Regions from separate parts of the Brenneria rubrifaciens genome, predicted to be linked through region 1. Evidence: predicted binding sites of a transcription regulator. Region 1 holds the regulator's gene; the other holds the start of a gene.
The links. Region 1 encodes CRP, which controls carbon source genes, mostly activating them, when cyclic AMP is high. Its sites were predicted from a motif close to ATGTGANNNNNNTCACAT; they were not measured.

Region 1 (15,977 bases):
CTTTCAAAAAATTCACCCCAACCTGCGACACTAATCAGATTCAACAATGCTCTCAGGAAGAACTCACCAATACTTACGATAATACGATCGTCTATATCGACTATATGCTGGATAAAACCATTAATTTATTGAAGTCCCATCAGGATAAATTTAATACCGCGCTGGTTTACCTTTCCGACCACGGTGAATCCCTGGGTGAAAATGGCATCTATCTGCACAGCATGCCCTACTCGGTCGCGCCTGAGCAGCAAACCCATATCCCTATGCTCATGTGGCTATCTGAAAGCTATAAGCAACAATTTGCTATTCAGGACAGCTGTTTGCGTAAAAATGCGAAGCAGCAAGCATACTCACAAGATAATCTTTTCCATACCATACTGGGAATGTTTACTATTGAAACAGCAGAATATCAGCGACAGTTGGATATTCTCCAGCCATGTCGGGGCTACGTATCATGAAGATATTGATTGTTGAAGATGACAAGTTGTTGCAAGAAGGGTTAGTGATGGCCTTAACCTATGAGGGTTATGCCTGCGACTATACCGGAACCGCAAAAGAAGCCGACGCGTTAATTGGGAGCGCGCATTATAGCCTCGTTATCCTCGATCTCGGATTGCCGGACGATGACGGACTGCACTTATTATCTCGCTGGCGTAAAAGCAAGTATCAGCAACCGGTTCTGATTTTGACCGCCCGGGATAGCGTAACAGACCGTGTTAATGGGCTTGATTTCGGTGCCGATGACTACCTTGTCAAACCTTTTGCCCTGACAGAATTACAGGCAAGAGTCAGGGCCCTCATCCGCCGACATCAAGGCGCAAGCAATAGCAATATTCAGGCCGACAACATTACGCTTGACCTGAACAGTAAGCAGGTAACGGTTGATGACAAACCTGTTATCCTCACGCCGAAAGAGTTCGCCATTCTGTCCCGGCTGGTATTAAAAGCAGGTTCTCAGGTACATCGCGAAGTATTACATCAGGATATCTATAACTGGAATGACGATCCCTCCTCCAATTCGCTTGAAGTGCACATCCATAATCTACGCCAAAAAATCGGCAAAGACCGCATACGAACCTTGCGTGGTTTTGGTTATTTATTGACAAAAGGCAGCCAGACATGAAAAGCGCCCCCGATCCGTCCAGTGATATTGCGAACGTTGCCAGCATGCGTTGGCGTCTGATTTTGGCGCTGGGTTGCATTCTTCTGGTCTGCCAGCTAATCAGCGTGCTGTGGCTATGGCACGAAAGCGAAGAGCAAATTGGATTACTGGTGGATAAAACCCTGAGCGCGCTTGCTCAGAATAGGCAAATCAATCAGGAAATTAACGAAGCTATTGCCTCACTTAGTCTCCCCAGCCTGGTAATGGTGGTTGCTACATTAATACTGTGCTTTCAAGCTGTCAGTTGGATAACCCGTCCACTTTCACGTCTACAGGAAGAATTGAAAAACCGTACAGCAGAAAATCTGGAACCCTTGCCGCAACAGAGCGACATTAAGGAGATTATTGCCGTGACAAACACCATTAATCAGCTATTTCAGCGTCTGGATGAAACCTTGAAACGTGACAGACAGTTTACCGTCGATGTCGCTCATGAACTGCGTACGCCCTTGTCCGGCATACGGTTGCATCTGGAACTGCACGAACAACTGCATCACATTGATTGCCGACCGTTAATCACTCGCATTGATAAGATGACAAAAACCGTGGAGCAATTGTTACTGCTGGCCCGTGCCGGACAGGACTTCGCCGCGGGGCATTATCACGATATCGCTATGCTGAAAGACATCATCTGCCCCATGCAGGATGAACTCACCGAGATGGTACAAAACCGTCATCAAACACTTGAATGGCGGCTTCCGGATACAGACATGATCATGCGCGGCGATATAACCCTGTTGCAATTGCTACTGCGTAACCTGGTGGAAAATGCCTATCGCTACAGCCCGAAAAAAAGCACGATAACCATCAGGCTAAATACTCAGCAACATATTGAATTAATTGTGGAAGATCAGGGCCCGGGAATTGATGAAAGCAAGGTGGGAGACTTAAGCAAGGCATTCGTTCGAATGGATAGCCGCTATGGTGGAATTGGTCTCGGTTTAAGTATTGTCACGCGAATTGCCCAGTTACATGATGGACAACTCTTTCTGACAAATCGTCTACTGGAGACAGGGACGATCGCCCGCGTAGTTTTTGCCACCTCGCCAGAGAACAGCCAAAGATAATCGACACTCAGAAAAAAAAAATCGCAGGACTAACCTGCGATTTTGACATTACTTGGCGCCATTACTGCGTGCTTTTCTCAGCAGCCGGTTTTTCGTTTTTTGCCCCATCAGCGGCTTTCACATCGGCTTCAGATTTGATATCCAGCAACTCAACATCAAAGACCAGCGTTGAGTTGGCAGGAATTCCCGGAACGCCGGTTTCACCATAAGCCAGTGCAGGAGGGATGACCAGTTTGATTTTCCCACCTTTCTTGACATGTTTTAACCCTTCAGTCCAGCCAGGGATGACGCCATCAAGACGGAAAGATAACGGTTCGCCACGCTTATAGGAGTTGTCAAACTCTCTACCATCAACCAGCGTGCCTTTGTAGTTAACGACAACCGTATCGCTATCTTTCGGCACACTGCCGCTGCCGTCTTTCTCAACCTGATACAGCAGGCCGGATTCGGTTTTCTTCACGCCGTTTTCTTTGGCGAAAGTATCACGATACTTGGTGCCTTTATCCGCGTTGTCTTTCGCATCCTGCTTCATTTTGGTTTCTGCCGCGGCTTTCACACGGGCTTCAAAGCTTTGCAGCGTTTTTTCAATCTCTTCGTCGTTCAGTTTGCTCTTATCAGCAAACGCATCCTGAACACCGGCAATCAGTTGTTCTTTATCCAGCTTGATGCCAAGTTTTTCTTGCTCTTTCAAGGAGTTATCCATGTAACGTCCCAAAGATGCGCCTAAAGCATAAGCAGCAGCCTGTTCATCATTCTCGAATTTGGCTGTCGTGGCACTCTCAGACGCCTTCTTCTCCTCTGCCGCGAAAGCCTGGCCTGCGTTCAGAGTCAGAGCCATCGTCGTTGCTAACAGCGTTACTTTAAACAGTGATTTCATCCATTTCTCCAGCATCTGGAACAATGCGCTCCAGCCATCATTAAAAATAAATTCGCGCCTACTATAACTGTGCGCGTGAAGACAACACAACGACACGCGCGACAATCTTTTGATAAAAAATCGTCTGGAACGTTTTTAACGCCACGGGCGGCAGCCCGCCGTAAAAATCGCCAGATAACGTAAGACGCTTTACTCCGACCGTTTTTACTACCAGAAGTTTCCACTTTCTGACAAACTCCGGGAGAAGAAGAGGCATAGAGGAAAAACCATGACACCGTCTTTACTTGAAGCACGGCTTGAACTTCTGGAAAGCCGTCAGGCCTTTCAGGAAATAACGATAGAAGAGCTGAACCAAACCGTCATTCAGCACGAACGGGAAATTAGTCGGTTGCGTGAGCAGATACGTCTATTAACGGAAAGATTGCGGACGCAGCAAACCTCGTTAGTCGCCCCGCAGTCTGAAGAAACAGCGCCGCCGCACTATTGATGCAGGCGTTAAAACGGGTATAAAAAAACCTCAGGCGATTCACATCAACCTGAGATTCTCCATAAAGGGTGGCAATCAGTGGCAACCGCATCCGCCATGTCCGCCGCAACCACCTTTGCCATGCTCGTGATCATGATCGTGGCCGCCGCAACAGCCATCACCATGTTCATGATCATGCTCGCCATGAACATGGCCGTGAGCCAGTTCTTCTTCCGTTGCTTCGCGGATTGCGATAATTTCAACATTGAAGCTCAGATTCTGCCCCGCCAGCATATGGTTGCCGTCAACCACGACGTGGTCGTCTTCCACTTCCGTGATCTCAACCGGAACCGGACCTTGATCGGTTTCAGCCAGGAAACGCATACCGACCTGAAGCTCATCCACGCCCATGAAGACGTCTTTAGGAACACGCTGAACCAGATTTTCGTCATAGTTGCCGTAAGCGTCGTTGGAACCAATGTTCACATCAAAACGCTCACCCACAGTACGGCCTTCCAACGCATTTTCCAGACCGGTAATCAGCGAGCCGTGACCGTGCAGATAGTCCAACGGCGCACTCACCGGAGACTCATCAACCAATACACCCTCTTCTGTACGTACCTGATAGGCCAGACTGACTACCAGATCTTTTGTTACTTTCATGATATCTCCTACCGTTGGAAATCAAACTGGCGCAAATTGTAGCTGAAAAAAATCCTCATGTACCGCACGGAATAAAAAATCGTCAGGAACGATTTTGAATGTCACACGCGACGGCCCAACATTAAAAACCACCGCGGCCTCAATCGGGATGAAAAATGCCGATGATGTCCTGAGCGGGTCGTTCCGGCACTGCCGGCGGCATGTCCGACTGGCTTTGGTGGTAGCCGCATTTTACGCAGGTCACAATGTCGGTTTCACCTTCACGCCCTATGGCCAGCGTATCCTGCGCCTGACATTTAGGGCAGACGGCCCCGGCAATAAATCGTTTACGCATTATTCATGGCCTATTATTCCCGCTTACTCCGCTTCATCCCAATCTTCAGGCCGACGCCGTTCACGCTGCATTTCCCGCTGGAAAATATCCTCCAGCTCGCGGCGGGCCTCTTTGACGCGGGATATTTGGGCAACATCCCCATGCAGTTGCGGCATCAGTTCACGCAGCATACGCATATCCAGACGCCGGAAATGCTGCTGAGCACGAAATGCCTGATGAGGATGCATTCCCAGCGACATCAGCGCCTTGCGCCCCAGTTCCAGCGCACTGGAAAACGTTTCACGCGAAAAGTGTTTTACGCCGGATTGCAAAAGCTCATGCGCCTCAACACGCCCGCGCGCCCGCGCTAGAATTTCCAGGTGCGGAAAATGTTGCTGGCACAAATGTACAACCGCCATCGTATCTTCCGGCGCGTTGCAGGTAATGACGATCGACTGCGCCTTGGCCGCACCCGCCGCACGCAATAGCTCCAGTTCAGTCGCATCACCATAGTATACTTTATAACCATAGCTTCTCATCAGACTAACGGCGCTTATGTCGCGCTCTAATACCGTAATCCGCATTTTGTTCGCCATTAACAAGCGGCCGATGACCTGTCCGAAGCGGCCGAATCCTACAATAATGACCTGCGGATCATCGTCGGCAACATAGGGCTGCTCGTCGGAAACGTCCTGTTGATTGTAACGCCGAGTCAGAATACGGTCGATCGCCTGCATTAACAGCGGTGTCGTCATCATGGATATCGTCACCGTTACCAATAGCAACGGCAGTTGTTCGCCTTTCAAGACGTTATAGGTCGAGGCGGCCGAAAACAGGACAAATGCAAACTCTCCGCCCTGGCTCAAAACCCCCGCAAACTGTAAGCGCTCCGATCGACGCATCCGGTTATACCGCGCCAAGCTATACAGCACCATGCCTTTAACCGCGACCAGCACCAATACCGCCACCAGTACCTTGATAATGTGGATATAGAGAATACCCAGATTCAATGCCATCCCAACGGAAATAAAGAACAGTCCCAGCAGCAGTCCCTTGAACGGCTCAATCGCGATTTCCAGTTCATGGCGGTACTCGCTTTCCGCCAACAATACGCCGGCAATAAAGGTGCCGAGCGCCATAGAAAAACCCAGCGCTTCCATAAAGAGCGCTGAGCCCAGCACCAGCAACAGCGCAGCGGCGGTAAAAACCTCACGCACACCGGATGCCGCAATGAAGCGGAATAGCGGACGCACCAGATAGCGGCCGCCAATCAACATCCCCACAAAAGCCGCGACTTTCAGCACCACCTGATTCCAGTCATCCACCTCGCCCTGAACCCCGGCCAAAATCGGAATTAGCGCCAGTGCGGGAATCACCGCCAAATCCTGAAACAGCAGTACTGAAAAACCAAGCTGGCCTGATTCGCTGCGGTTCATGCCTTTTTCTCGCATCAGTTGCAGCGCCATCGCCGTGGATGACATGGCAAGGCCGATGCCGCCGATCAAAGCCGACTGCCAGGCGAAATCCGTCAGGTAGAGCGCGCCCCCCAGTATCACTGTACTCAGCCCGACCTGTGCGGCCCCCACGCCGAAAATGGAACGCCGCAGCGTCCACAATTTTTTCGGATTCAGCTCCAGTCCAATGATAAACATTAGAAAGACCACGCCAAGCTCGGAGAAATGCAGGATCGCCTCAACATCGCGGATAAATCCCAACCCCCAGGGGCCAATGGCTATTCCGGCGATCAAATAGCCCAATACCGCGCCGATCCCCAATCGTGCGGCAATTGGTACAGCGACCACCGCCACAAATAAAAACATCACGCCGGCGGCCAGTAGCGCAGAGCTCTCCATCATCTGCGCTCCTTTTTATCGAGAGGGCTTGCCAGCCATTCGCCGTAAGCCTGGGCATAACCTGTCAAAACATCAGGTTGCAGACGGCGCGCCCAGTAAACAATCATCGGTTGCATCCAGTGCATACGGCACATCGACGCTGTCAGCTCAAATGGACGCAGCAGATCCACGATGGAGAAACGGCGCTCACCCCCCGCCTGATAGACATATTCAGGCTCTCCCGTGGTAATCACCGAACGCCAGTATTTGCCCGCCAGCGCATTGCCGCCAATGCCGCTGGCGAAACCGCGCGACAAAACCCGATCAAGCCATTCTTTCAACAAGGCCGGACAACTGTAGGTATAAAGCGGATGTTGAAAAACAACCACCTCGTGTTCACGCAGCAATTGTTGTTCATGATGAATATCAATAAAAAAATCAGGATAGTGCGCGTAAAGATCGTGCACGGTGACATTATCCAACTGCTGTGCCGGTTGCAGTAAAACCCGGTTCGCTACCGAGTCCTGTGATTCCGGATGGGCATACAGCAGCAAAATCCTCGGTGGCTGCAACATCTATTCCCCTCCAAAGCGTCGTCACGGTAGACGTTTTCCGTTACCATGCAGCGCAACGACTAAAAAAACAGACACAACGGGTGCTGTTATTAGGTCAATAATTTAACATACTCTGAACATACGGCGCTTTATGATTGTTTTCTCTTCGCTGCAAATTCGACGTGGCGTGCGCGTTTTACTGGATAACGCGACAGCCACGGTTAATCCAGGTCAGAAAGTCGGGTTGGTCGGTAAGAACGGCTGTGGCAAGTCTACGTTGTTATCGTTACTTAAAGGTGAAATCAGCGCCGACAACGGCAGCGTCACCTTCCCTCAGAACTGGGCGCTGGCGTGGGTAAATCAGGAAACCCCCGCGCTGGATGTACCGGCGCTTAATTACGTCATTGATGGCGATCGCGAATACCGTCATTTGGAAGCCGAACTGCACACCGCCAACGAAGAGAACGACGGGCATGCCATTGCGACGTTGCACGGCAAGCTGGATGCTATTCAAGCTTGGACTATTCAGGCCAGAGCCTCAAGTTTGCTGCACGGTCTAGGCTTCTCCCAGGATCAGCTACAGCAGCCCGTCAGCGCGTTTTCCGGCGGCTGGCGCATGCGTCTTAATCTGGCTCAGGCGTTGATTTGCCGTTCAGATTTGCTGCTGCTGGATGAACCGACCAACCACCTCGATCTGGACGCGGTCATCTGGCTGGAGAAATGGCTGAAAAGCTATCCGGGCACGTTGGTGCTGATTTCTCACGACCGCGATTTCCTCGATCCCGTCGTCAATAAGATCCTACATATCGAGCAGCAGGTGCTGAACGAATACACGGGCAACTACTCCTCTTTTGAACGTCAACGGGCTACCCGGCTGGCGCAGCAGCAATCGCTGTATGAGCACCAGCAGGAAAGAGTCGCGCATTTGCAACATTATATTGACCGTTTCCGCGCTAAAGCGAGCAAGGCTAAACAGGCGCAAAGCCGGATAAAAATGCTGGAACGGATGGAAATGATTGCCCCGGCGCACGTGGATAATCCTTTTCGTTTCAGTTTCCGCCCACCGGAATCTTTGCCCAACCCGCTGCTGCGAATGGAAAAAGTCAGCGCAGGCTATGGTGACAAGCTGATTCTGGCGTCGATTAAGCTCAATTTGGTGCCCGGCTCACGTATAGGCTTGCTGGGGCATAATGGCGCGGGTAAATCCACGCTGATTAAGCTGTTGGCGGGCACGATCGCGCCCATACAAGGCGAAATCGGCCTGGCCAAAGGGGTCAGGCTGGGGTATTTCGCCCAGCATCAGTTGGAGTTTCTGCGGGCGGATGAATCGCCGCTACAGCATCTTGTCCGTCTGGCCGAACGGGAAACGGAACAACAGTTGCGTGATTACCTCGGTGGTTTCGGGTTTCAGGGGGATAAAGTCACCGAAGTCACCGAATGTTTCTCCGGGGGCGAAAAAGCCCGTCTGGTTCTGGCCCTGATCGTCTGGCAGCGCCCGAATCTGCTGCTGCTGGATGAACCCACCAACCACCTCGATCTGGATATGCGACAGGCGCTGACCGAAGCGCTGATCGATTTTGAAGGCGCGCTGGTGGTGGTATCGCACGATCGACACTTGCTCCGCTCCACCACCGACGATCTTTATCTGGTGCACGATCGCCAGGTCGAGCATTTCGATGGCGATCTGGAAGATTATCAGCAATGGCTGGTCGGCCTGCAACGTCAGGATAATGCGTCGGATGAGACGTCAAAAGAGAACACCGCCAACAGCGCCCAGGCCAGAAAAGAACAAAAGCGGCGGGAAGCAGAGCTGAGAACGCAAACGCAGCCGCTGCGTAAGCAGATCACCAAACTTGAGCAGCAGATGGAAAAGCTGGGCGACGCGCTGGCCTCGCTCGAAACCCGGCTGGCGGAGAGCGATCTCTATGACATCAGCCGTAAAGCCGAACTCACCGACTGTCTGCAACAACAAACAAAAGTCAAAATCGCGCTGGAAGAAACGGAATCGGCCTGGCTGGACGCGCAGGAACAACTGGAGCGGATGATGCAAGGCGATTGAATGGCATTCAGCCCAGCGATCCAGTCTCTTGTATGCTTCCGCATCATCTTGGCATATACCGATACAACCATTCGGCGAACATCTTTCCTATGATGTTCTCTTCGCCGCCTGCGTCATTCTGGGGGTTGCGTGCTATTTCAGTTCTTCCCCAGCCTTCGCCTGGCGGCAGTGCGATAACTGAATAGCAAGCGGCAAGCTATTTCATCAATGCCAAATCAGCAGCACACACGCTGCGGTCAGCACGCCCATCGAAACATTGAAGATAACCCATGCTTTTTTACTGCGCAGCAGGCGGCCTATCATCGTACCGAATCCCAGCCAAATCACCCCCGACGCCAGATTCACCAGCACGATTCCCACGCTTATCGCCGCCACCGAATGGGAATAGCCGTCCCCTGCCAGACTGAAGCTGGCAACCGCCCCCAAAGCCATCAACCACGCTTTTGGATTCAAGAATTGCAGTAGCCATCCCTGATAAAACCGGATCGGTCTGGACGGCGCGGCATTAGTTTCCAGCGTCTCATAAGCGGCAGTGGCAATTTTCCACGCCAGCCAGAACAGGTAAGCACTGCCGAAAACTTTGAAGATAAAATGCAGCGAGGGATAGAGCAGAATCAGGCTGCCCACGCCAAACGCCACCAGCAGCAAGATACTTTGCATACCCAGCATGATACCGCCCATCAGCCACAAAGAACGCATAAAACCAAAGTTTGCGCCGGACGTGGTCAGCAACATGTTATTTGGTCCGGGCGTAATGGCCGCAACCCAGAGAAAACCTAACATTGAGAGAAATAAACTCAGTTCCATGAAGTGGCGCCTCTCGCCTCGCCCGACTGCGTTGAGTCGATACCGTCTATTGCCATGTGCTTTTTCAGCCTCGATTTTAGCAAATCACCCTTTTCCGCACATCCCAGGCTCAACGCATGAGGGTTTTGACAAATCAAAAAAGAGTGATTAACTGGCAGTATCGAAGCTAGCAGTATGCTATTGATCGCACAAGATCGGATAACAAGATTTCATGACATGATGTATCGCATTTTTCGCCCGCTTTTATCAGTACCCTATTTTGGAAAAAATCGTGATTATTCCCTGGCAACAACTCGATCCTGAAACGCTGAACAATCTCATCGAATCTTTCGTGCTGCGGGAGGGAACCGATTACGGTGAGGAAGAACGCACATTAGCGCAAAAAGTCGCTGACATTCGTCGGCAACTGACGTCCGGTGAAATCGTACTGGTGTGGTCTGAATTACATGAAACCATCAACATTATGCCCCGGGACCAATTTAATGCCGGTGAGCATCACTCGTATTGAACGACTAAATATGCTAAAAGCAGTGCATATCTATTCCCTTTTTTGATGGCGCCCGATTACCGACGGCGATGCTAAGTCGCGCCGCCATCACGGAGTAAAGCCTCACATGTCATATAAGCATCCAATTATAGCCGTTACCGGCTCCAGCGGCGCGGGAACCACCACCACCAGCCAGGCGTTCCATAAAATTTTTCAGCAGTTGAAAATGCGGGCTGCCCAGCTCGAAGGGGATAGCTTCCATCGTTACACCCGCCCGGAAATGGATATGGCCATTCGCAAGGCGCGCGATCTTGGCCGGCACATCAGCTACTTTGGGCCCGAAGCCAATGATTTCAGCCTGCTGGAACAGTCGTTCATTGAATATGGGCAGCATGGGCGAGGGAAAACCCGCAAATACCTTCACACCTATGATGAAGCGATTCCCTACAATCAGGTTCCCGGTACATTCACCCCCTGGGAACCCATGCCGTCACCCACGGATGTGCTGTTTTACGAAGGTCTGCATGGCGGCGTGGTTACCGAGCAACACAATGTGGCTCAACACGTCGATCTGCTGGTCGGCGTGGTGCCTATCGTCAATCTGGAGTGGATTCAAAAATTGATTCGTGATGTCAATGAACGCGGGCATTCACGCGAAGCCGTGATGGATTCAGTCGTTCGCTCGATGGAGGACTACATCACTTACATCACGCCACAATTTTCACGCACCCACTTAAATTTCCAGCGCGTCCCCACCGTGGATACGTCCAACCCGTTCGCAGCGAAATCCATTCCTTCACTGGATGAGAGCTTCGTGGTGATACATTTTCAGGGGCTGGACAATATTGATTACCCTTATCTGCTCGCCATGTTGCAAGGCTCGTTTATTTCTCATATCAACACGCTGGTTGTTCCCGGTGGAAAAATGGGTTTGGCGATGGAGCTGATTATGACGCCGCTGGTACAACGCCTGCTGGAAGGGAAAAAGATCGAATAGCATCACAGCATCACGCCCTATCAGGCGCGTCGTGTCGCTGTGATGGCGACGATGTCAGGAAGGCGCGGTTAGGCTGAATCCCGGACTTCATGACTGTGCGTAACCTGAACAACTTCCCCCAACATCAGCGCCACAGAGCAATACTTTTCAGCAGACAATACCACCGCGCGCTCTACCGCCTGATCGGTCAGCCCTTTCCCCGTCACGATGAAATGCAAATTGATATGAGTAAACAGACGAGGCGCTTGCACTCTCCGTTCCGAAGTCAATTTCACTTCACAATCGGCGACATCGTGACGTCCTTTTTGCAAAATCGACACAACATCGATCGCGCTGCAACCGCCAACCGATATCAGCAGCATTTCCATAGGGCTTGGCGCCTTGTCACCCGCATTGCCGTCCATCATAACCTGATGTCCTGAGGCGGACTCGCCAAGAAACGTTAAGCCTTCAATCCATTTCACCCGTGCATGCATAGCGTCTCCCTAAAAAATTTTTGAAAATTTATATTGTTACTATACAAAAAACGCCATACCCGGCGCTTTCTCATGCTGAAGCGAGACAATACAAGACACTTCCCTCAAGCTGTGTTAAAAACAAAAGTAGCATCTGCCTGTTCCGGGCAAACACAGATACAAGGAAGGTGATGGCGTCGCCAGATAGTAAATTCCAGTATATTCCCTGACGTCATTCTGCCCACACGAAATTTGATTTTTTAGCAGTCGCAGTTAACACGCCGTACAGGGAACTCTGAGCCCTGTGATTTGCGCAGTGAATTACAACAGAGGATAATAGCGAATGGTTCTCGGCAAACCGCAAACAGACCCCACTCTCGAATGGTTCCTTTCTCATTGCCATATCCATAAGTATCCATCGAAGAGCACGCTTATTCACCAGGGTGAAAAAGCAGAAACGCTTTACTACATCGTGAAAGGCTCTGTCGCAGTGCTAATCAAAGATGAAGAAGGCAAAGAAATGATTCTCTCTTATCTCAATCAGGGAGATTTTATCGGCGAGCTTGGCCTGTTTGAGGAAGGACAGGAGCGCAGCGCCTGGGTACGGGCAAAAACGGCTTGTGAAGTCGCTGAAATTTCTTACAAGAAATTCCGGCAACTAATACAGGTCAATCCAGATATTCTCATGCGTCTGTCCGCGCAAATGGCAAGCCGTCTACAGGTAACCTCGGAAAAAGTCGGCAACCTGGCTTTTCTTGATGTCACAGGCCGTATTGCTCAAACGCTGCTAAATCTGGCGAAACAACCTGATGCCATGACCCACCCGGATGGCATGCAAATAAAAATTACCCGCCAGGAAATCGGACAAATTGTTGGCTGTTCACGTGAAACCGTGGGCCGCATTCTTAAAATGCTAGAAGACCAGAACCTGATCTCCGCACATGGCAAAACGATCGTCGTTTACGGCACTCGTTAAGTCTTACCTTACCCTACAAAAAAAGCGTGAAGCCAACCTCACGCTTTTTTAACTGTTTCATGGCAATAGCGCATTAATCTGCGGCGTTAACCACCTGCTCGACGGCTTTAGCGAATTTAGCCATTCCCTGCTCGATATCTTCCGTTTCAATCACCAGGGAGGGCACAAAACGAATCACATTCGGACCGGCTATCAGCACCATAACGCCTTGCTCAGCGGCGGCGGCCAGGAAGTTACGCGCCCGGCCATGCCACTCCGGGGTCAGCTCGGCGCCCAGCAATAGGCCCATGCCGCGAATCTGTTCGAAAATGCCATGCCGCTGGTTAATTTTTTCCAGTTCATTGACAAACCGTTCGTGACGATCCGCCACACCAGACAACACTTCCGGCGTATTAATGGTGTCCAGCGCGGCTTCCGCCACTGCGCAAGCCAGCGGGTTACCGCCATAGGTCGTACCGTGTACGCCAACCGTCATCACCGAGGCAATTTCCTCGGTTGTCAGCATCGCACTGATCGGGAAACCGCCCCCCAACGCTTTCGCCGTGGTCAGAATATCTGGCGTAATACCGTAATGCATATAAGTAAACAGTTTTCCCGTTCTGCCCATTCCACTTTGGACCTCGTCAAACACCAGCAGCGCGTTATGCCGATCGCATAACTCACGCACGCCCTGCAGAAACGCTGGCGTCGCCGGCATAATTCCGCCCTCTCCCTGCACGGGTTCCAGAACCACCGCACAGGTGTGATCATCCATTACCGCTCTAACCGCGTCCAGATCGTTAAAAGGCACATGAACGATATCCGCAGGCTTCGGGCCAAAACCGTCAGCATATTTTGCCTGGCCGCCAACCGAGACGGTGAACAACGTTCTTCCATGGAACGCATTATAAAACGCGATGATTTTAGTCTTGTACGGGCTGTGGCGTTCAATCGCGTAGTGGCGCGCCAGTTTAAACGCCGCTTCGTTGGCCTCCGCCCCGGAGTTGACAAAGAACACCCGATCGGCAAAGGTCGCGTTAATCAGCTTGCTGGCCAGACGCAACGCCGGCTCATTAGTAAAAACATTGCTGGTGTGCCAGAGTTGTTCTCCTTGCTGTTTCAACGCGGCGACCAGAGCGGGATGGCAATGCCCCAGCGCGGTAACGGCAATACCGCCTGAGAAATCAATATATTCTCGCCCTTGCTGATCCCACACCCGGCTTCCCTTACCTTTTACCGGCACAAACTGCGCTGGTGCATAAACCGGCAGAATTACTTTATCGTGAGTTTCCCTTGTTACTGTTTTGTTCTCTGTAGTCATTTGCTGCCCCGCTCTGATATTTCATCGTTCCGTATGAAAATATAGTCAGTAAATATGCATAAAAAATCAATTAAGGGCAATGTTTAATCCCCTTTGCCAAGCAATGACTTTCTATCCGACTAGATTTTAAGAAAATTATCCAAAAGCTGATGTCCTTGCTGGCTAAGTATGCTTTCAGGGTGAAACTGTACCCCCTCCAACGGCAGCGAACGATGCCGGATTCCCATGATTTCATCACGTTCGCCCTTGCACTCACTCCAGGCGGTCACCTCAAAGCAGTCAGGTAAAGCATCCGCTTCAAGCACCAACGAGTGGTAGCGCGTCACCGTCAGCGGCTGGGATAAACCGTAAAAAATTCCCGTACTGTTATGGGTGATGACAGAGGTTTTGCCATGCATGACCTGTCGGGCACGCACAACACGCGCGCCAAATGCCTGTCCCAGCGCCTGATGACCAAGACAGACCCCCAGAACAGGCAATTTATCCGCAAAATGGCGGATCGCCGCCAGTGAAATACCGGCATCATCCGGGGTACAAGGGCCGGGGGAAATCACCAGTCTCTCTGGCGCAAGCCGTTCAATATCCGCCAATTGCAACTCATCGTTACGCTTGACCAGAACCTCTGCGCCCAGCTCACAGAAATACTGATACAGGTTGTAAGTAAAGGAGTCGTAGTTATCGATGATTAGCAACATAATTATATTATCTATTTGATATTTAATGATTAAAATAAAAATGGACCACCATCCTGCGTGCAGGCGCGCATACCTGGTGAGCAATAACTACTCCGTCGCGGTGCCTACAATGACACCAGGCTTTCTTGGGGTAAATTGATTGCGCATATTCCATTAACTTTTACGGAAGGTATCAATCACCAAGTTCTCAACACGCCTCCTTCCCCCCCGACAGCTTATCAAGATTGGAGCCAAGCCGCACAAGGCGGTGAAAGTAGCGCCGCTCATCAGAAACAAAAGCCCCGCCATCAAGTCCGCAGCATGACCAACCATCCAGCCCTTGCTCTTCTGACTCCCCTGGCGAAAAAAGCGCGCGTCTCCCGGACAGGAGAAATGATCCGCGGGTCAGTTTGTGCATTCTAACCAGATTTCGCAACGCCTTCCTGGGTGATGAGAACGTCGGTCAATGTCCTGTCAGCAGCGAAAAAAATGAAAAGCTATGTTTAACGCGCTTACAAAGACCCCCCGTCATTATCACGGTACAAACCAAGCCTGTAATGTATGCGTCGTCTGCCAAAGTCACTAATACAAGAGATTGGATGCCGAGAAGCGGTATCGATGGCGTGGCGAAAGCCGGGAGGCTATTTCGTACAGCCCACTTCTCATAGTTGTAACGCTATTATCAGCTTAAACGGTACGTTGCCGGAATGGGGCCAGGTGCCCGGCTCATGAGAGGAAAATCACGGTTCTCAACTTTAGCCGCCATCATCAGCAAAGGGCGACCTCCCCAATGGATAACCCCCGGATGCACCTTCATCAATTGCTTTCGGAGTTGGCGACTGATAACACAGGATGCCGGCATGAAGACGACTCGTTCGCCAGCCCTATTTCTTACCTTTTCATCTGTATTACCCATTGAATACCATCCATTTGCAGTAGCAAAAGGGAAATAATACAAAATTATTCTCTTCTAATTTGTTTTAATAAAATTATATATCCCAACAGAGATTAATTAACTCACACGGAGCAACTTTATTAATCAAAAAATAATCTGATGTTCATCACACGTGTTATTCCAGAAAAATTAACCCCATAAAAAAACAGAAATAACTGGAAACCGTACGATTCACTCCCGATGAAATAAAACTAATATACTGATAAATAATAAATTTATAAGAAACCAATTTCTAAATAGAACACCAGCATATTTTTAAATATACGTTGAAAGATATATTTAATATAACATCTGTTGTATTGTTCTATATTTGTGGTAACACTGAGGTGGGCG
Region 2 (15,977 bases), 1.8 Mb from region 1:
GGGCGATTATCGGACTGGTTGAAGCCACTGGGGGGAAGGTGACCTGGCTGGGGAAAGATTTGCTGGGTATGGATCACCGGGAATGGCATAAGGCGCGTAGCGATATCCAGATGATTTTTCAGGACCCGTTGGCTTCGCTGAATCCGCGAATGACCATCGGTGAAATTATTGCCGAGCCGTTGAAAACTTATCACCCGGAATTGACGCGTCAGGCAGTAAAAGATCGCGTTAAAGAAATGATGCTTAAAGTCGGGTTACTGCCTAACCTGATTAACCGCTATCCCCATGAGTTTTCGGGCGGGCAGTGTCAGCGTATTGGTATTGCACGCGCGCTGATTCTGGAACCGAAACTGGTTATCTGTGACGAGCCGGTTTCAGCATTGGATGTGTCTATTCAGGCACAGGTAGTGAACTTGTTGAAGCAGTTACAGCGCGAGATGCGGCTGTCGCTGATTTTTATCGCACATGATTTGTCGGTGGTGAAGCACATATCCGATCGGGTGCTGGTGATGTATCTGGGGCATGCGGTGGAGTTGGGAACCTATCGCCAGGTTTACCATAATCCTCAACATCCCTATACGCGGGCGCTGATGTCGGCCGTGCCGATCCCTGACCCTGATAAAGAAGCAAACAAACAGATACAGTTGCTGGAAGGGGAACTGCCTTCCCCGATCAATCCGCCGTCGGGGTGTGTATTCTGCACGCGTTGCCCCATCGCCGGACCGGAATGTTCAAAAACCAGACCCGTTCTGGAGGGCAGCTTTTCTCACGCTGTATCCTGCTTGAAGGTTGATCCACAGGCGTTGCTGTCGGTAGAAGCAGAGAACTGAATGTTGAACGTCCCTTGCGAGGGACGTCTTTTTTTGGCGTGACGAGGTAATGACTTATTCTTTCCACAGGATATGGCAGAGTTTGTGGTTTTTTTCCCGGCAAATCAGTACGCGGGCGAAAATATCGGTGATGTCTGCGCCTTCCTGTTCGGCGAGTCCAATCACCACTTCAGCGAAAAAGTCAGGGTTCAGATCGAAATCAACGTGTTCGGCCCAGTCTTCAGCCGGATCGAATAGCTCGGCGCCGCCTCGCTCCTCGAATTGCAGGTTAAAAAGCAGAATATCTGCCGGATCGAGGTTATCTGCGGCCAGTTCCAGAAAAATGTCATAAGCCTGTTCCAACGCTTCGTCTTCGGTAAGACGATTATTCAAGTCCATAAAAGCTATTCCAGTTGATACGTAATCGCGTCATTAGAACACGGCAAAAGCCGTATTTATAGCAGGGGGCTGAAAAAGTAAAACAGCCGCTCGACAATTCGCTGCCAGTAAGGGCGGGTTTGCCATTGGGACTCGTTCAGTAAGGTGGAACGAGCGATATAGTCTTCCTGTACATGGGCCAGGTCGCCGCCAAAACCGGCATCATCAATGACCAGCGTAATTTCAAAGTTCAGCCACAGGCTACGCATGTCGAGATTCACGGTGCCGATCAGACTTAACTGACCATCGACCAGTACACTCTTGGTGTGCAACAGCCCGTCTTTGAACTGGTAAATTTTCACACCAGCGTCCAGCAGTTCGGTAAAGAAAGCGCGACAGGCCCAGCCTACCAGCACCGAGTCATTTTTGTAGGGCACAATGATACTGACATCCACACCGCGCTGCGCGGCGGTACAGATGGCGTGCAGCAGGTCGTCGCTGGGCACGAAGTAGGGGGTGGTCATGATCAGTTGATTGCGTGCGGAATAGACTGAGGTTAACAGCGCCTGATGAATCATCTCCTCCGGGTATCCCGGCCCGGAAGCAATCACTTGAATGGTGTGACCGCTCTCCTGTTCAAACGGCATCATGTTGACGTCAGGGGGCGGAGGCAAAAGACGTTTGCCCGTCTCCATTTCCCAGTCACAGCAGTAGATAATACCCAGCGTCGTCGCCACTGGACCTTCTATCCGCGCCATCAGATCAACCCATTGGCCGACACCGGCGTCCTGCTTAAAAAAGCGCGGATCGACCATATTCATGCTGCCGGTGTAGGCGATACGGTTATCGATCAGGATAATTTTACGATGCTGGCGCAAATCCATACGCCGCAGGAAGGCGCGGAATAAGTTGACCTTCAATGCCTCCACCACTTTGATCCCGGCGGTACGCATCAGTTCAGGGTGTCGATTGCGGAAGAAGTAAACACTGCCTGCCGAGTCGAGTAAGATGCGACAATTCACGCCGCGACGAGCGGCTGCAATCAGCGCGCTGGTGATGGGGTCGACCAATCCGCCGGGTTGCCAGATATAAAACACCATCTCAATGTTGTTGCGGGCCAGATTGATATCACGTAGCAGCGCCTTGATGGTGTCATCAAAGGTAGTGAGCAGTTGCAACTGGTTGCCTTTGACGCCGCCAACACCCTGACGCCGTTCACACAGTTGAAATAATGCACTGGCGACTTCGCTGTTTTCCGTGGCGAAAATTCGCCGATACTCCTTCAACTCGCGCAACCATTTTGCCGTGGAGGGCCACATTCTGCTGGCGCGTTCTGCCCGGCGCTTACCCAAATGCAATTCACCAAAGGAGAGATAAGCAACAATACCGACAAGTGGCAGGATATAAATGACCAGCAACCAGGCCATGGCTGACGGCACCGTCCGGCGTTTCATCAGAATACGCAGCGTGACACCCGCGATCAGCAACCAGTAACTGAAAACAAGCAACCAACTTATTACGGTATAAAATGTTGTCATAATGGCGTAACAGGTTCCTTACATAAATTATTGATAAAGTGTACGCATAGTTTTATGAAAGGGGAAACGCCTTTACTCTGAATAAAATAGCGCGTTTTTCGGTTTGCCTATTCGGAAAAATTTGAATGTTGTTTGGCGCGTGATAGGAAAGAACTATACTGTTTAGCGTCAGTTGCCGGAAGAAGGGTGACACGCATGAAACGTAGTCGGAATGAAGTGAGCCGTTGGCGGATGTTGCGCCAGTCCCAGCGTCGGAGAATCCGCTGGCTGGAGGCGCAATCGAGAACTTATCGCCATGTTCATTACGCCCGCTATTTGCAACAAAAGCATCAGCGGCGGGCATTGTTATATGCACTGACTTATGGATGGTGATTGCCTGGAAAATGCGAGTTGCAGAAAGCCAACGCTTCTGCAACTCTTCTTCGCGATATCAGGATAACGCGGGCAGTAATGTGCTATCGGTTTCTTGGGATGGTGTTTGTTCGTCGCAGGGCAACTGAAACAGAGAAACGCTCGCACTGAGTTGCTCGGTTTGCGCCAGCAGGGATGAGAATGTCGATGCCGAGGTTTCAACCTGATCCGCATTCCGTCGAACGCTGTCATTTAGCGTGCTGATGCGGTTGGTAACCTCATGAATACTCTGGCTTTGCTGGTGCGATATTTCCGATATTTCGTTTAAAAACGTACTGGTGCCTTTCGCGGCATGAATAATTTCCTGTAGGCTGTCATTCAGTTTTTTTACCAACAGGGTGCCGGATTCAACGCTGCGGTCTGAATCCCGGATGAGCGCATTAATATTTTGCGCCGAATGACTGCTTTGTGACGCCAGCGTGCCCACTTCGCGGGCGACCACGGAAAAACCGCGTCCCATCTCGCCAGCGTGAGCGGCTTCAATCGCCGCGTTCAAGGACAGAATATGTGTCTGAAAGGCGACATTTTCAATCATGCCGATCGCTTCCGTCATTTCCCGTGTTCTGCCTGTGATGTCCGACATGGCCGCTTTGACTTCATCCATCATGGTTTCACCCTGAAGCGCGATATCGCTGGCATCGTTGGCATGCAAGCTGGCCTGATGAGTATGATCGGCGTTTTGTTCGAGGTGCTGGCTCAACTGAATAATATGCTCTGTCGTGGCTTTCAACTCCTGGGACTGCTTGATGACCTGTTCGGATAGCGCCTGATTGTCCAGGGCGACCTTATCAACCTGGCTCAGCATAGTGTCCACGCTCTGGCGGACGCGGTTAATCAGCTCAACCAGTCCATCTTGCATTTGGATAACGCTGCCATGTAATTGGTTTATCTCCCGCGTGCCGGATTTATCCAGAGGGATGGATTGCGACAGATCGCCTGCCGCGATGTGTTGAAGATGTTGAATAATACGTGTCAGCGGACGAATGATAATACGGTTCACACCTAACCAGACGGTGATGGCGACCCCCAGCAAGACGCTCAGCACAACAATGAATATCAACTGTGCGCGATCAAGGGACGCCAGAAATTGTTGTCCGTGCTGTTTCTGTGATGCGTCGTTGCTTTGCAAATAGCTTGAGTATTTTTGGGTGAAATCGTTTTGATACGCCTGAATGGGAATGGCAAAGAAAATATCGATACTGTTGGTGGTTTTTATGCCCTGGGCCAATTCAACCAGCCCGTTATATAGCAGGTTATAGCTATTTTTCAGTTCATTCAGCGTCTGTGCATCAGCAAGGTCAGTCGAGGACTTTTCCAGTAATTGATAATTTGCCTGCGCCTGCGTCAATGACTCCTCGGCTTCATCCATCAGACTATGCCAACTGCCTTCTGAACCCGTTTCTTTATCTACCAGCAGGTAAATGCCGGCGCGGTTCAATTTGTCACTGGCATTCATCACGGCCATTCGGGTTTTATCCATCAGCGCCTGTTGTTGGCGCAGGTTTTCATTGGCGGAAATATCTGATTTAACCTGCGTCATGGTTCGGGAAAGAATGCTTACCGAAACCAGTTGCAATAAAGAAAATAGCCCGATGACGAGCAGTAAACCGGAAAGGATACCCAACCGACGGCGACGGTTTTTCCTCAGGATGCCAATATGTGAAGTAATGGACGTTAACATGTAGTTTGGCTCTCTACTAAAAAATAGCTTTCAAACTATCATGGCCAAATGACTAAAATATTTCAGCTTTTAGCAAGAGAAGGGGGAGGGGCAAGCTTACGTAATTTGATGGCGGCACTCCCTCCTCCGCCAGCAATGAAAGGTATCATGGCTATCGCGGGGCAAGCAGGTGATAGCCATGTTCCAGCCGGAAATCAAAATACTTTTTTAAAGGGTTTGACCAGTACGTGGCGGTAAACCCCCGCCGCAATGTAGGGGTCGGCTTCGGCCCATGATTTCGCATCGTCCAGAGAATCGAATTCCGCAATGACCACGGAACCGGTAAAGCCAGCCTCTCCGGGGTTTTCACTGTCTACTGCCGGTGTCGGACCCGCGGTCAGCAACCGCCCCTGATCGTGTAATTGCTTAAGACGGGCGAGATGATCGGGCCTTGACGCCAGACGTTTCTCCAGCGAATCGATGTTATCTTCAGCATAAACAACATAGAGCATAAAAAACCTCACAAACAGGAAAGTGAAACGGAGAGATGAATCAGCATACGTGATGATAATATCAGGACAAGCATATCGTTATGCAAGCGGAGCAGAGATGCTCGTTCACCCTGAATTTGTTTTTTTAACAATTGCCCGGGTTGTTATTGAACATGATTGCTATTTGCATTTAAACTTGAGCGGCATAAGAGGATAAAGACATACGATGCCGCAAACAACGTTTCTCGTTACCCGCCGTTATTCATGGCCATTTTTACTTTCAGTGAGCATCCACGGTTTGCTGATTGCAGCCTTGCTGTACACGTCATTCAATAATGCTATTGAACTGCCTCAGGAATCTAAACCTATCAGTGTGGTGATGGTAAATCCGGCTGCTTTTGAAGCAGCACCGGCAGCAAAACCGGCTCCTGTTGAACCGGAACCGGAACCGACGTCTGAACCTGTATCGGAGCCGGAGCCGGAGCCAGAACCGATACCGGAGCCGGTCCCCTTGCCGGAACCCAAGCCTCAACCGAAACCCAAGCCGAAACCGAAACCGAAACCGGTGAAAAAGGCCGAGGAACCGAAACCCGTCAAGCGTGAACGCGTCGTTGAGAAACAACCGCCTTCTCCATTTACCAGTGAAACGCCGGTCCGCAGTGTCGATAATGCGCCTGTCCAGCAGGCGCCAACGCCTTCGGCGAGCGCTCAGTCTACCGGCCCCAGGCCGCTGAACCGCGCTCAGCCACAGTATCCGGCTCGCGCCTTTGCGTTGCGGGTGGAGGGCAGGGTGAAAATGCAATTTGACGTCAATGGTTCCGGCCGGGTTGACAACGTTCGAGTGCTCTCCGCACAACCGCGTAATATGTTTGAACGCGAGATTAAGCAGGTCATGAGGAAATGGCGTTATGAAGCCAATAAACCCGGTAAAGATCTGGTAGTCACGTTCGTCTTTAGAATTGATGGCGGGGCAGCTATTGAGTAATGGCGTCTAAAAGAGTCATTCACAAAAAGAGCCGCTCAGCGGCTCTTTTTGTATGTTATCTGACGGAGGATGCGCAATGGGTTGAGTGGGGGTTCACGCCTCACCTGGATTAAAGTTGCTTTTGCCAACGGGGAGTTCGCGCGGGCGTCCTTCTTCATCAACCGCGACATAAGTAAACAGTGCTTCCGTGGCCCGATAACGTTGACCGATGGGTTCTGATGACACTTTTTTCACCCACACTTCAATATTGACGTTAATGGAACTACGACCGGTATGCAGGCAACGGGCGTAGCAACACACCACATCGCCAACCGCCACCGGCTTTAAGAACGACATACCGTCCACCCGGACTGTCACCACACGACCTTCCGCAATCTCTTTTGCTAAAATGGCGCCGCCAATGTCCATCTGTGACATCAGCCAACCGCCGAAAATATCCCCGTTCGCATTGGTGTCCGCAGGCATTGCCAGCGTACGAAGGACTAATTCTCCATGGGGTAACACGTCTTGTTTGCTCATTACGGTATCAATCAGTTTGGTTGAATTATAAAGTCACTGCGTGTTTATCAGGCTGGCACGGTTAATGCCCGTTTTCCTGTTCCTTTGACTTTTGCTCGTCACTGGGTAAGTGCCGGTAAATATAAATGCCGCAGATCAAAGTAAACAGTAGGGTGAATCCTGTCAGGCCGAAGACCTTAAAATTAACCCACACACTTTGTGGCATCCAGAACGCAATATAAATGTTTAGTAATCCACATGCCAGAAAGAACATAGCCCAGGAGAAGTTGAGTTTTCCCCACACTGCATGCGGCAGGGTTAGCTCTTTGCCCAGCATTCTCTGGATCAGCGTTTTCTTCATGACGAACTGACTCACCAACAGCGCGATAGCAAACATGGCATAAATAATGGTGACCTTCCATTTAATGAACTGATCGTTATGAAATACCAGGGTCAACGTTCCGAAAATAGCGACCATTACAAAAGTGGCCAGCATCATTTTTTCTACTTTCCGGTACACAAACCAGGTTACGACCAGCGCCAACGCGGTAGCCGCGATCAGGGCGCCGGAGGCGATATAGATGTCGTACAGTTTGTAAACAACAAAAAAAACGACCAGTGGAAGAAAATCAAGAAGCTGCTTCATTATGTCAATCCGTCACTTAACAATTAATTGGTGATGACCAGAAGGCCATCTGATAACCAAGACATTATCCTTTATTGTGGTGCACTGTTCCCGAGATATCGTAATAATTTGCAGAAAATTACGATTGGGCACTTTCTGCCGCCATGGGCGGCAAAGGGGAAAAGCGTGCCGCAAAGTGTGCGGCACGCCGTTATATCAAGAACGCAGCAGCATATAAAGACGGAACAGGTAGATCAGCAAAACCGCGGAAACCAGATTGCTCAGACCATTCAAGATCACGGCCGTTACGGTGGGAGACAGCATGTGCAGTTTGGTTACCAACAGCAAAATGGCAATTTTGGTCAATAGCCAAAAGATCACCGCCGGCGCGGTGACTTTAAAGTTACTGTAGGCAAGCCTGGCGCTGATTTTAACAGCACTGAATACGCCGCGCTTCTCCGTTACGGCAATCACCGGCGATAAGCTCAGGGCGACGGCCAGCAGGACGCCGGGGATGACTAAAAACAACATACCGAGCTGAATCAGCAGCGTGCAGAGAAGAATCAACAGGAACAGCCGGGGTAAAACCGGCGCGGAAGCGCCAATGGCGCGTAATGCGCTGGTGCGGTCCCCTGCGGACACCATCTGAATCAACATCAGAATACCGCCGGTAAGCAAGGCGTTACCGATTAGGGCTGAGAATGTGCCCGCTGCCGACATTTTCAGCAGTACGCGCTGTTGTTCCGGCGTCATTTGCTGGATTAAATCCATCATCCCCAGTTCCACAGAGGAAGACAGGTCGCTGCTTGTATTTTGTAGGATCTGTAGATCTTCATTACCTGGGGACATAGCATGATTCATGATGACAGTAATGAACGCGGTCAGCAGCGCCATCAGTAGAATGCTGATGAACTGATTGCGTGTAAAATTCATTGTGTCACGGTACAAAGTGTTAGCCGTGATAGGCATGCAAACTCCTTGAGGAAAAATGATCAATCGGTTTTAGCCGCTGATTGTACCCTGTTACGCTATCCTGTGGCACCCCGTCCGCCCGGTGACAGAGTCATTTAATTGTCACTCTTTGGTTTGAATTTCAGACGTCGCCGTCAATGGCGGTAATCCGTAATGCATCCGCGCACGATCGCAAGCCTCGTTGCGCTGGCCATTGTCCCCGGACTGCATGAACTCACGACAAGGCGAAGGGCGATGAGTGTAAATGGAACACCGGACGGATTCGCCAATATCTCCTTCTAATGCCGTGCAACGAGGTTGTTTGCTATTGGTTCCCGCCATGCAGCGTAGAAAAGGGGAAAGCGGTTCGGTGAGCAGCACAGGGACAGAACCTCCGCCATCGTTGGCTTCGGCCCAGTAAAAAGACACCCTGAAATAAGCGCAACAGGCGCCGCAGTGCATGCAGATGTTATCACTCATTTGGTTTTACCACCGCTGTTGACCGGTATTGAATCCTATTAGAAAGAGTAAAAATTTACCCCTTAAACGGGATTATAGGCAGTGTCATTTGCCTGAAGCGCATTTAATGGGTTTATGTCGGTTTTTGATGTGGATCAATTCTTTCTTTTTTAATGGCTTATCGATAATTGATGTGTATTGTTTTTTGCAAAAAACCTTTGAAAGATGTGATCTGGCTTAAAACAAGAATGCCTGCGGAGAGGTATATTTCGCTCGCATTTTTAAACCATATAAAGGGAGTGGATAATGAAAAAGGCGTCTTTCTTATTACTGGCAGCGGCATTGGTGCCATCATTCGTACAGGCACACCAAGCGGGTGATTTCATTGTTCGTGGCGGAACAGCAACGGTTCGCCCGGTGGAAGGGTCTGATAACGTGATGGGTAGCCTGGGTTCGTTCAAGGTCGATAACAACACGCAGTTAGGTTTAACATTTAGTTATATGGTCACCGACAACATCGGTGTAGAGCTGCTGGCCGCCACGCCCTTCACCCATAAGGTCGGGTTAGACAGCGTGGGGGGCACTATTGCGGAAGTCAGTCACTTGCCGCCGTCGCTGGTCGCACAGTATTACTTCGGTGAAAAAGCAGACAAGCTTCGTCCTTATCTTGGGGTCGGGGTGAACTACACCATGTTTTATGATGAAAAATTCAATCAAAGAGGTAAAAATGCGGGCTTGAGCGATCTGAGCCTGAAAAATTCTTGGGGGCTGGCTGCTCAGGCGGGGCTGGATTATGACCTGGATGAAAACTGGTTGCTGAATATGTCTCTCTGGTGGATGGATATTGATACGGATGTGAAATTCAAAGCCGGGAGCGAGCAGCAAATCGTAAGCACCCGTTTGGACCCGTGGGTATTTATGTTCGGTGTTGGGTATCGGTTCTGATCTTAATGAAATGGCAACATGCCTGTTTTTTTAGTTGCTGCCATCATCATTATTTATGGTGCGATAAAAAAAAACGGCGGTTAAAAATCCGCCGTTTTTTAATGCTTTCGACTTACGAACGCGTCGCGGCTTTCATCTCGCTGACAAACGTGTGCAACTGACTCAGCATTTCAACGGGCTGATGCTGATATTTTTCAATGATTCGCACAATGGCGGAGCCGGAAATGGCGCCTGCCGCACCTGTCGAGAGTGATTCACGCACCTGTGATGGTTCAGAAATCCCGAATCCCTGAAGGGGAGGCGCGGCATGATACTCGCGCAATTTGGCCACAAGGTGATGCAGTGGCAATTGAGCGCGCTTTTCCGTACCGGTAACCCCTGCGCGGGACAACAGATAGGTATAGCCCCGTCCGTACGAGGCAACTTCGCGCAGCAGATCGTCATCGGCGTTAGGCGGGCAGATAAAGATCGGCGCGATACCGTGACGTTGAGCCGCCGCGCGGAAAGGGGAGGACTCTTCCACCGGGACATCGGCAACCAGAACGGAATCAACGCCAACGTCCGCGCAGCGTTGATAGAACGCGTCAATACCGTTACTGAACACCAGATTGGCGTACATCAGCAGGCCAATAGGCACATCCGGGTATTTCTGCCGGATAGCCGCCAGCATTTCAAAACAGTGGCCGGGCGTTACACCGGCTGCAAACGCGCGGAGTGTAGCATCCTGAATGGTTGGGCCGTCCGCCAGCGGGTCCGAAAACGGGACGCCCAGTTCCAACGCATCAGCGCCGGCGGCAATCAACGTATCGACAATCTTCAATGATTGCTCGGGAGAGGGGTCGCCAAGCGTGACAAAGGGGACAAAGGCGCCTTCTTTTTTATCAGCCAGGCGTTTGAATAGATGTTGGTAGCGCGCCATTAAATTTCTCCCCGGTCTTTCAGAATATCGTGAACGGTAAATATGTCTTTGTCACCGCGGCCAGACAGGTTGACCACCAGTATTTGCGCTTTCTTCGGATCTTCCTTGATCATCTTGAGCGCGTAGGCCAGCGCGTGGGATGACTCCAGCGCCGGAATAATCCCTTCGTGACGGGAAAGCGCTTTGAAAGCGTCCAGCGCTTCGTCATCGGTGATCGAAACGTAATCCGCGCGGCCAATACTGTTCAGGTAAGCGTGCTGCGGCCCGACGGAAGGGAAATCCAGACCGGCGGACAAGGAGTAGGATTCTTCAATCTGCCCGTCAGTGGTTTGCATCATGGGCGATTTCATACCAAAGTAGATACCCACGCGGCCATGTTTCAACGGTGCGCCGTGCTGTCCCGTCTCTATGCCCAGCCCGGCCGGTTCGACACCAATCAGGCGAACTGCGGTTTCATCAATGAAGTCGGCAAACATGCCGATGGCGTTGGAGCCGCCCCCCACGCACGCCAGAACCGCATCCGGCAGGCGGCCTTCTTTTTCCAGCATCTGGGCTTTGGTTTCTTCACCGATCATGCGCTGGAACTCGCGTACAATCGTCGGGTAGGGATGTGGCCCAGCCGCGGTGCCCAGCAGATAATGCGCATTTTCGTAGCTGCCGGACCAATCGCGCAGCGCTTCGTTGCAGGCGTCTTTCAGGGTGGAAGAGCCGCTGTGTACGGGGATCACTTCCGCCCCCATCAAGCGCATGCGGAAAACGTTCGGCGATTGGCGTTCAACGTCTTTGGCGCCCATGTAGACGCGACATTTCAGCCCCAGCAGGGCGCAGGCCAGCGCGGTGGCGACACCATGCTGACCGGCGCCGGTTTCGGCGATGATTTCGCTTTTTCCCATCCGTTTGGCCAACAGCGCCTGACCGAGAACCTGGTTGGTTTTGTGCGCGCCGCCGTGCAACAGATCCTCTCGTTTCAGGTATAGTTTGGTGCGCGAGCCGACCGTCAGATTTTTACATAAGGTCAATGCCGTTGGACGCCCCGCATAATTCTTCAGCAGGTCGAGAAATTCAGCTTGGAAATCAGGATCTTGCTGAGCGCTGACAAAGGCTTCCTCCAGTTGGCGCAGTGCCGGGATGAGGATCTGCGGAACATACCGTCCGCCGAATTCACCAAAGTAAGGATTAAGTAACGTCATAATATTCCTGTCTTTTATTCGTTTAACCGTGAGCGGTGTTGCGGGTTTATACCGTGCGCAGCGCCTTAAACACCGCCGAAATTTTATTGGGATCTTTCTGCCCGGGCTGACTTTCCACGCCAGAATTAAAATCCAGCCCCATTGCGCCGAGTTGCGCCGCTCGCGTACAGTTTTCGGGATTCAAACCGCCGGCCAGCATGACATTGTCCAGTGAATGCCCCTCAAGCACTGACCAGTCAAACGCTTGACCGCTGCCGCCCTGAGCGTTGTCCAGTAAATAGCGATCGACATGCAACTGGTCGAGAGGGGGAAACGCCCCTTTAATACTCAACGCCTTCCAGATTTGGCAAGACGCGGGCAACCGCTGACGAAGTTGTGAGATGGTTTGTTGGCTTTCCTGCCCGTGTAGCTGAACGGCCGCTAATCCAAGTTGTCCGGCGATGTTGGCAATCTCGTCAACGGGCGCATCGCGGAACACGCCAACATAGCGAAGCGGAGCCCCTGCGATCACGGTTTCCGCCTGTGCCGGATCAATACGGCGTGGAGAGGCGTCCACAAAAATCAGACCGCCGTACAGCGCACCGCTACGATAAGCCGCCAGCGCGTCTTCTGGACGGGTGAGTCCACAGACTTTGTTTTCACCCAAAATGACGCGGCGCACCGCCAGAGTCAGATCGGGTTCGGCCATTAACGAGCTGCCAATCAGGAAACCATTGGCAAACCGGCTCAACTCGCGGATTTGCCCATAACGATTAATGCCTGACTCGCTGATAACGGTCACGCCAGAAGGCAGGCGCGGCGCCAGCGTCCGGGTACGATTGAGATCGATAGACAAATCGCGCAAATCGCGGTTGTTGATCCCCACCACACGGGCTTCCAACTTGATCGCCCGCTGTAATTCTTCTTCATTGCTGACTTCGGTCAAGATGCCCAATTTCAGACTGTGGGCGATGTCGGACAACTGTCGATACTGCGCATCATCAAGCACCGATAGCATCAGCAGGATCGCATCCGCCTGATAGTAGCGCGCCAGAAAAATCTGATAGGGTGAAATGATGAAATCTTTGCACAGTACCGGTTGCGGCACCGCTGCGCTGACCTGCGGCAGAAACGCGAAATCCCCCTGAAAGTATTTCTCATCGGTCAGCACGGAAATGGCCGAGGCATAGTCCTGATAAACCTGTGCGATGGCGCCGGGGTCGAAATCCTCACGGATCAATCCCTTTGACGGCGAGGCTTTTTTGCACTCCAGAATAAACGCCGGTTTACTCTGTTGCAGCGCCCGATAAAAATCACGCTGACTTGGCACGATCTCGTGTTGAAAGGTAGACAGCGGCTGTTTTTGCTGACGCGCTTCAACCCATAAGGCTTTATCACGCACGATTTTACCCAGAATCGTTTTACTCAGAAGCGTTTCCTGCATGGCTGCTTTATCCTCTGGCGGACAGGTCGATAACACGCTGATAAGCTTGTCCGCTCTGCATGACTTCTAATGCCTGTTGCGCATTCTGACGCAGATCCTCTTGTCCGAACAACCGCATTAATAGTGCGACGTTGGCGGCAACGGCGGCGCCATGCGCGCGCTCGCCTTTACCTTGTAGCAGAGATGTCAGAATATCACGGTTCTCTTCAGGCGTTCCGCCCTGCAATGACGATAGCGGATAACTATCCAAACCGAAATCCTTGTGCGTCAGTTGGTAAGTTTCAATCTGGCCGTTATTCAGCTCGGCAACCTGCGTGGGCGCATGGACGGCGACTTCATCCATCCCCCCGCCGTGAACCACGGCGGCGCGTCGATAGCCCAGCATACGCAGCGTTTCCGCGATGGGCCGAATCAGTTCCGGGCGATAAACCCCAATCAGCGCCAGCGGAGGCCGGGCCGGATTGACCAGGGGGCCCAGCACGTTAAACACCGTGCGGGTTTTCAACTGCTGGCGCACTGGCGCCGCATGGCGGAACCCCAGGTGATACTGCGGGGCGAACAGAAAACAGACACCCAAATCATCCAGCGCCTGACGCGCGGTCTGCGCCGGCATGTCAAGTTTAATGCCGAACGCCGCCAGCAGGTCGGATGACCCTGAACGGCTGGATACGCTGCGATTGCCGTGTTTGGCGACCTTCAGTCCGCAACTGGCTGCGACAAAAGCGCTGGCGGTGGAAATATTAATGCTGTTGGTGCCATCGCCACCGGTGCCGACGATGTCGGCAAACAAATAATCCGGGCGGGGGAACGGCTGGGCATCGGCCAGCAACGCCGCCGCCGCGCCTGCGATTTCATCCGGGTGTTCGCCCCGAACTTTCATACTGATGAGCGCCGCCGCCAGTTGGCCGGCCTCCAGTTCACCGTGAATGATGGCGGTAAACAGATCCTGGCTTTCCTGGCGGCTGAGGGTTTCAGCCCGGTATAATTTTTCCAATGTATCTTGTAATGGACATGTATTTTGCATGATCGCATCTTTCCTTAAGCCAAAGCCCAGTCCAGCGTTTGTTCGAGCAGACGCGCGCCGTGGGTGGTTAAAATTGATTCAGGGTGAAATTGGAAACCGCAAACGCGGTCCGCATCATTGCGCACGGCCATGACCATGTCGTTAAAGCGGGCGTTGACGGTTAGCGTGGCGGGGATCTTGCTGCCAACCAGCGAGTGATAACGGGCGACCGGCAGGGGAGATGGCAGGCCGTTAAACATGCCGGAACCATCATGTTCGATAGCGGAAGCTTTGCCATGCAGGATTTCGCCCGCTTGACCGACATGACCGCCGTAGGCTTCAACGATGGCCTGATGACCGAGACAGATGCCGATAATCGGTAATTTGCCGCGCAGATGCTGCAGCAACTGCGGCATACAGCCGGCAGCCGCCGGGGTGCCGGGGCCGGGGGAAAGCACCAGGACGGGGTTTTCCATGTGCTGCAAGTGCTGAATAATCACATCGGCAGGTATCCGGTTACGGTAAATCACCACGTTGTGTTGGCTTGCGCGCAACTGATCCACCAGATTGTAGGTGAATGAGTCAATATTATCGAGTAGTAGGATATCGGCCATCAGAACATCTCCTTTGCATTGTGCGCGCTGGCAATGGCCCGCAGTACCGCCCGGGCCTTATTACGGGTTTCATCGGCTTCCGCCTGTGGATCCGAGTCCAGAACGACCCCGGCGCCCGCCTGAACCGTGGCGATGCCATCTTCAACATAGGCGGATCGGATAACGATACAGGTATCGAGATCGCCATGCGCCGTGAAATACCCCACCGCGCCGCCATAGCTGCCGCGGCGGCTTTTCTCGCTCTCGGCGATAAGCTGCATGGCGCGGACTTTCGGCGCGCCGCTCAGCGTTCCCATGTTCATGCAGGCGCGGTAGGCGTGCAGCACGTCCAAATCTTCCCGTAGCCGACCGACCACGCGGGAAACCAGATGCATGACGAAAGAATAGCGGTCGACTTTGGTCAGGTCGGCGACATAACGGCTGCCTGGCTCGCAGATTCGCGCCAGATCGTTGCGCGCCAGATCAACCAGCATCAGGTGTTCCGCCAACTCTTTATGATCGGTGCGCATTTCCAGTTCGATACGGCTGTCGAGATCGCGATCCAACGCGCCATCCGCTCGGCGACCGCGGGGGCGTGTGCCGGCAATCGGGTAAATTTCGATCTGCCGGCTGTCCGCATCGTATTTCAATGAGCTTTCCGGCGAGGCGCCGAATAGCGTGAAATCCTGATCCTGCATGAAAAACATATACGGACTGGGATTATTGTCTTTCAGCGTCTGGTAGGCCACCAACGGCGAGGGGCAGGGCAGAGAGAAGCGGCGCGAAGGCACCACCTGGAAAATCTCGCCAAGGCGAATAGCCTGTTGCATCTGGCTGACCACTTCACCAAAGGCTTCATCGCTCTGATTGCAGTTTAGCGCCATACTTTCGATTGATTGGCGCGGCAGCGCGGGTGCCGGTTGAGTCAACTGCTGCTGCAACTGTTGCAAACGGTGTTGCAGCCGCTGCCGCTCGGCGTTATCCGGCGTAAACAAGCTGGCTTGCAGTTTGGTGACCTGTTTTTGATGGTCGAGAATCAATAATGTTTCCGCCAGATAGAAGCAGAAATCCGGGCAGCGTTGTTGCTGACTCAACGCCG

Region 2: ompW (outer membrane protein OmpW) is a predicted target of CRP. The motif match lies at 8,949-8,966, and genes of this name have one in related genera.

Annotation. Positions count from the first base shown of each region.
Region 1 covers NZ_CP034035.1:123,486-139,462, reverse strand. Annotated here, with positions in the region: gene eptA (phosphoethanolamine transferase EptA) at 1-458, shown strand, start outside; gene pmrA (two-component system response regulator PmrA) at 455-1,123, shown strand; gene pmrB (two-component system sensor histidine kinase PmrB) at 1,120-2,229, shown strand; gene fkpA (FKBP-type peptidyl-prolyl cis-trans isomerase) at 2,291-3,106, opposite strand; gene EH207_RS00570 (SlyX family protein) at 3,375-3,593, shown strand; gene slyD (peptidylprolyl isomerase) at 3,669-4,235, opposite strand; gene EH207_RS00560 (YheV family putative zinc ribbon protein) at 4,375-4,569, opposite strand; gene kefB (glutathione-regulated potassium-efflux system protein KefB) at 4,593-6,401, opposite strand; gene kefG (glutathione-regulated potassium-efflux system ancillary protein KefG) at 6,401-6,955, opposite strand; gene EH207_RS00545 (ABC transporter ATP-binding protein) at 7,086-8,993, shown strand; gene EH207_RS00540 (LysE family translocator) at 9,198-9,800, opposite strand; gene EH207_RS00535 (YheU family protein) at 10,072-10,308, shown strand; gene EH207_RS00530 (phosphoribulokinase) at 10,415-11,284, shown strand; gene EH207_RS00525 (OsmC family protein) at 11,353-11,760, opposite strand; gene crp (cAMP-activated global transcriptional regulator CRP) at 12,083-12,715, shown strand; gene argD (bifunctional acetylornithine/succinyldiaminopimelate transaminase) at 12,789-14,015, opposite strand; gene EH207_RS00510 (aminodeoxychorismate synthase component II) at 14,135-14,710, opposite strand.
Region 2 covers NZ_CP034035.1:1,937,363-1,953,339, reverse strand. Annotated here, with positions in the region: gene oppF (murein tripeptide/oligopeptide ABC transporter ATP binding protein OppF) at 1-830, shown strand, start outside; gene EH207_RS09065 (HI1450 family dsDNA-mimic protein) at 885-1,208, opposite strand; gene cls (cardiolipin synthase) at 1,265-2,725, opposite strand; gene EH207_RS09055 (YciY family protein) at 2,921-3,097, shown strand; gene EH207_RS09050 (methyl-accepting chemotaxis protein) at 3,156-4,817, opposite strand; gene EH207_RS09045 (YciI family protein) at 5,012-5,308, opposite strand; gene tonB (TonB system transport protein TonB) at 5,514-6,272, shown strand; gene yciA (acyl-CoA thioester hydrolase YciA) at 6,366-6,791, opposite strand; gene EH207_RS09030 (septation protein A) at 6,853-7,416, opposite strand; gene EH207_RS09025 (YciC family protein) at 7,612-8,364, opposite strand; gene EH207_RS09020 (YkgJ family cysteine cluster protein) at 8,470-8,826, opposite strand; gene ompW (outer membrane protein OmpW) at 9,112-9,750, shown strand; gene trpA (tryptophan synthase subunit alpha) at 9,863-10,669, opposite strand; gene trpB (tryptophan synthase subunit beta) at 10,669-11,862, opposite strand; gene trpCF (bifunctional indole-3-glycerol-phosphate synthase TrpC/phosphoribosylanthranilate isomerase TrpF) at 11,906-13,282, opposite strand; gene trpD (anthranilate phosphoribosyltransferase) at 13,290-14,306, opposite strand; gene EH207_RS08990 (glutamine amidotransferase-related protein) at 14,321-14,899, opposite strand; gene EH207_RS08985 (anthranilate synthase component 1) at 14,899-15,977, opposite strand, start outside.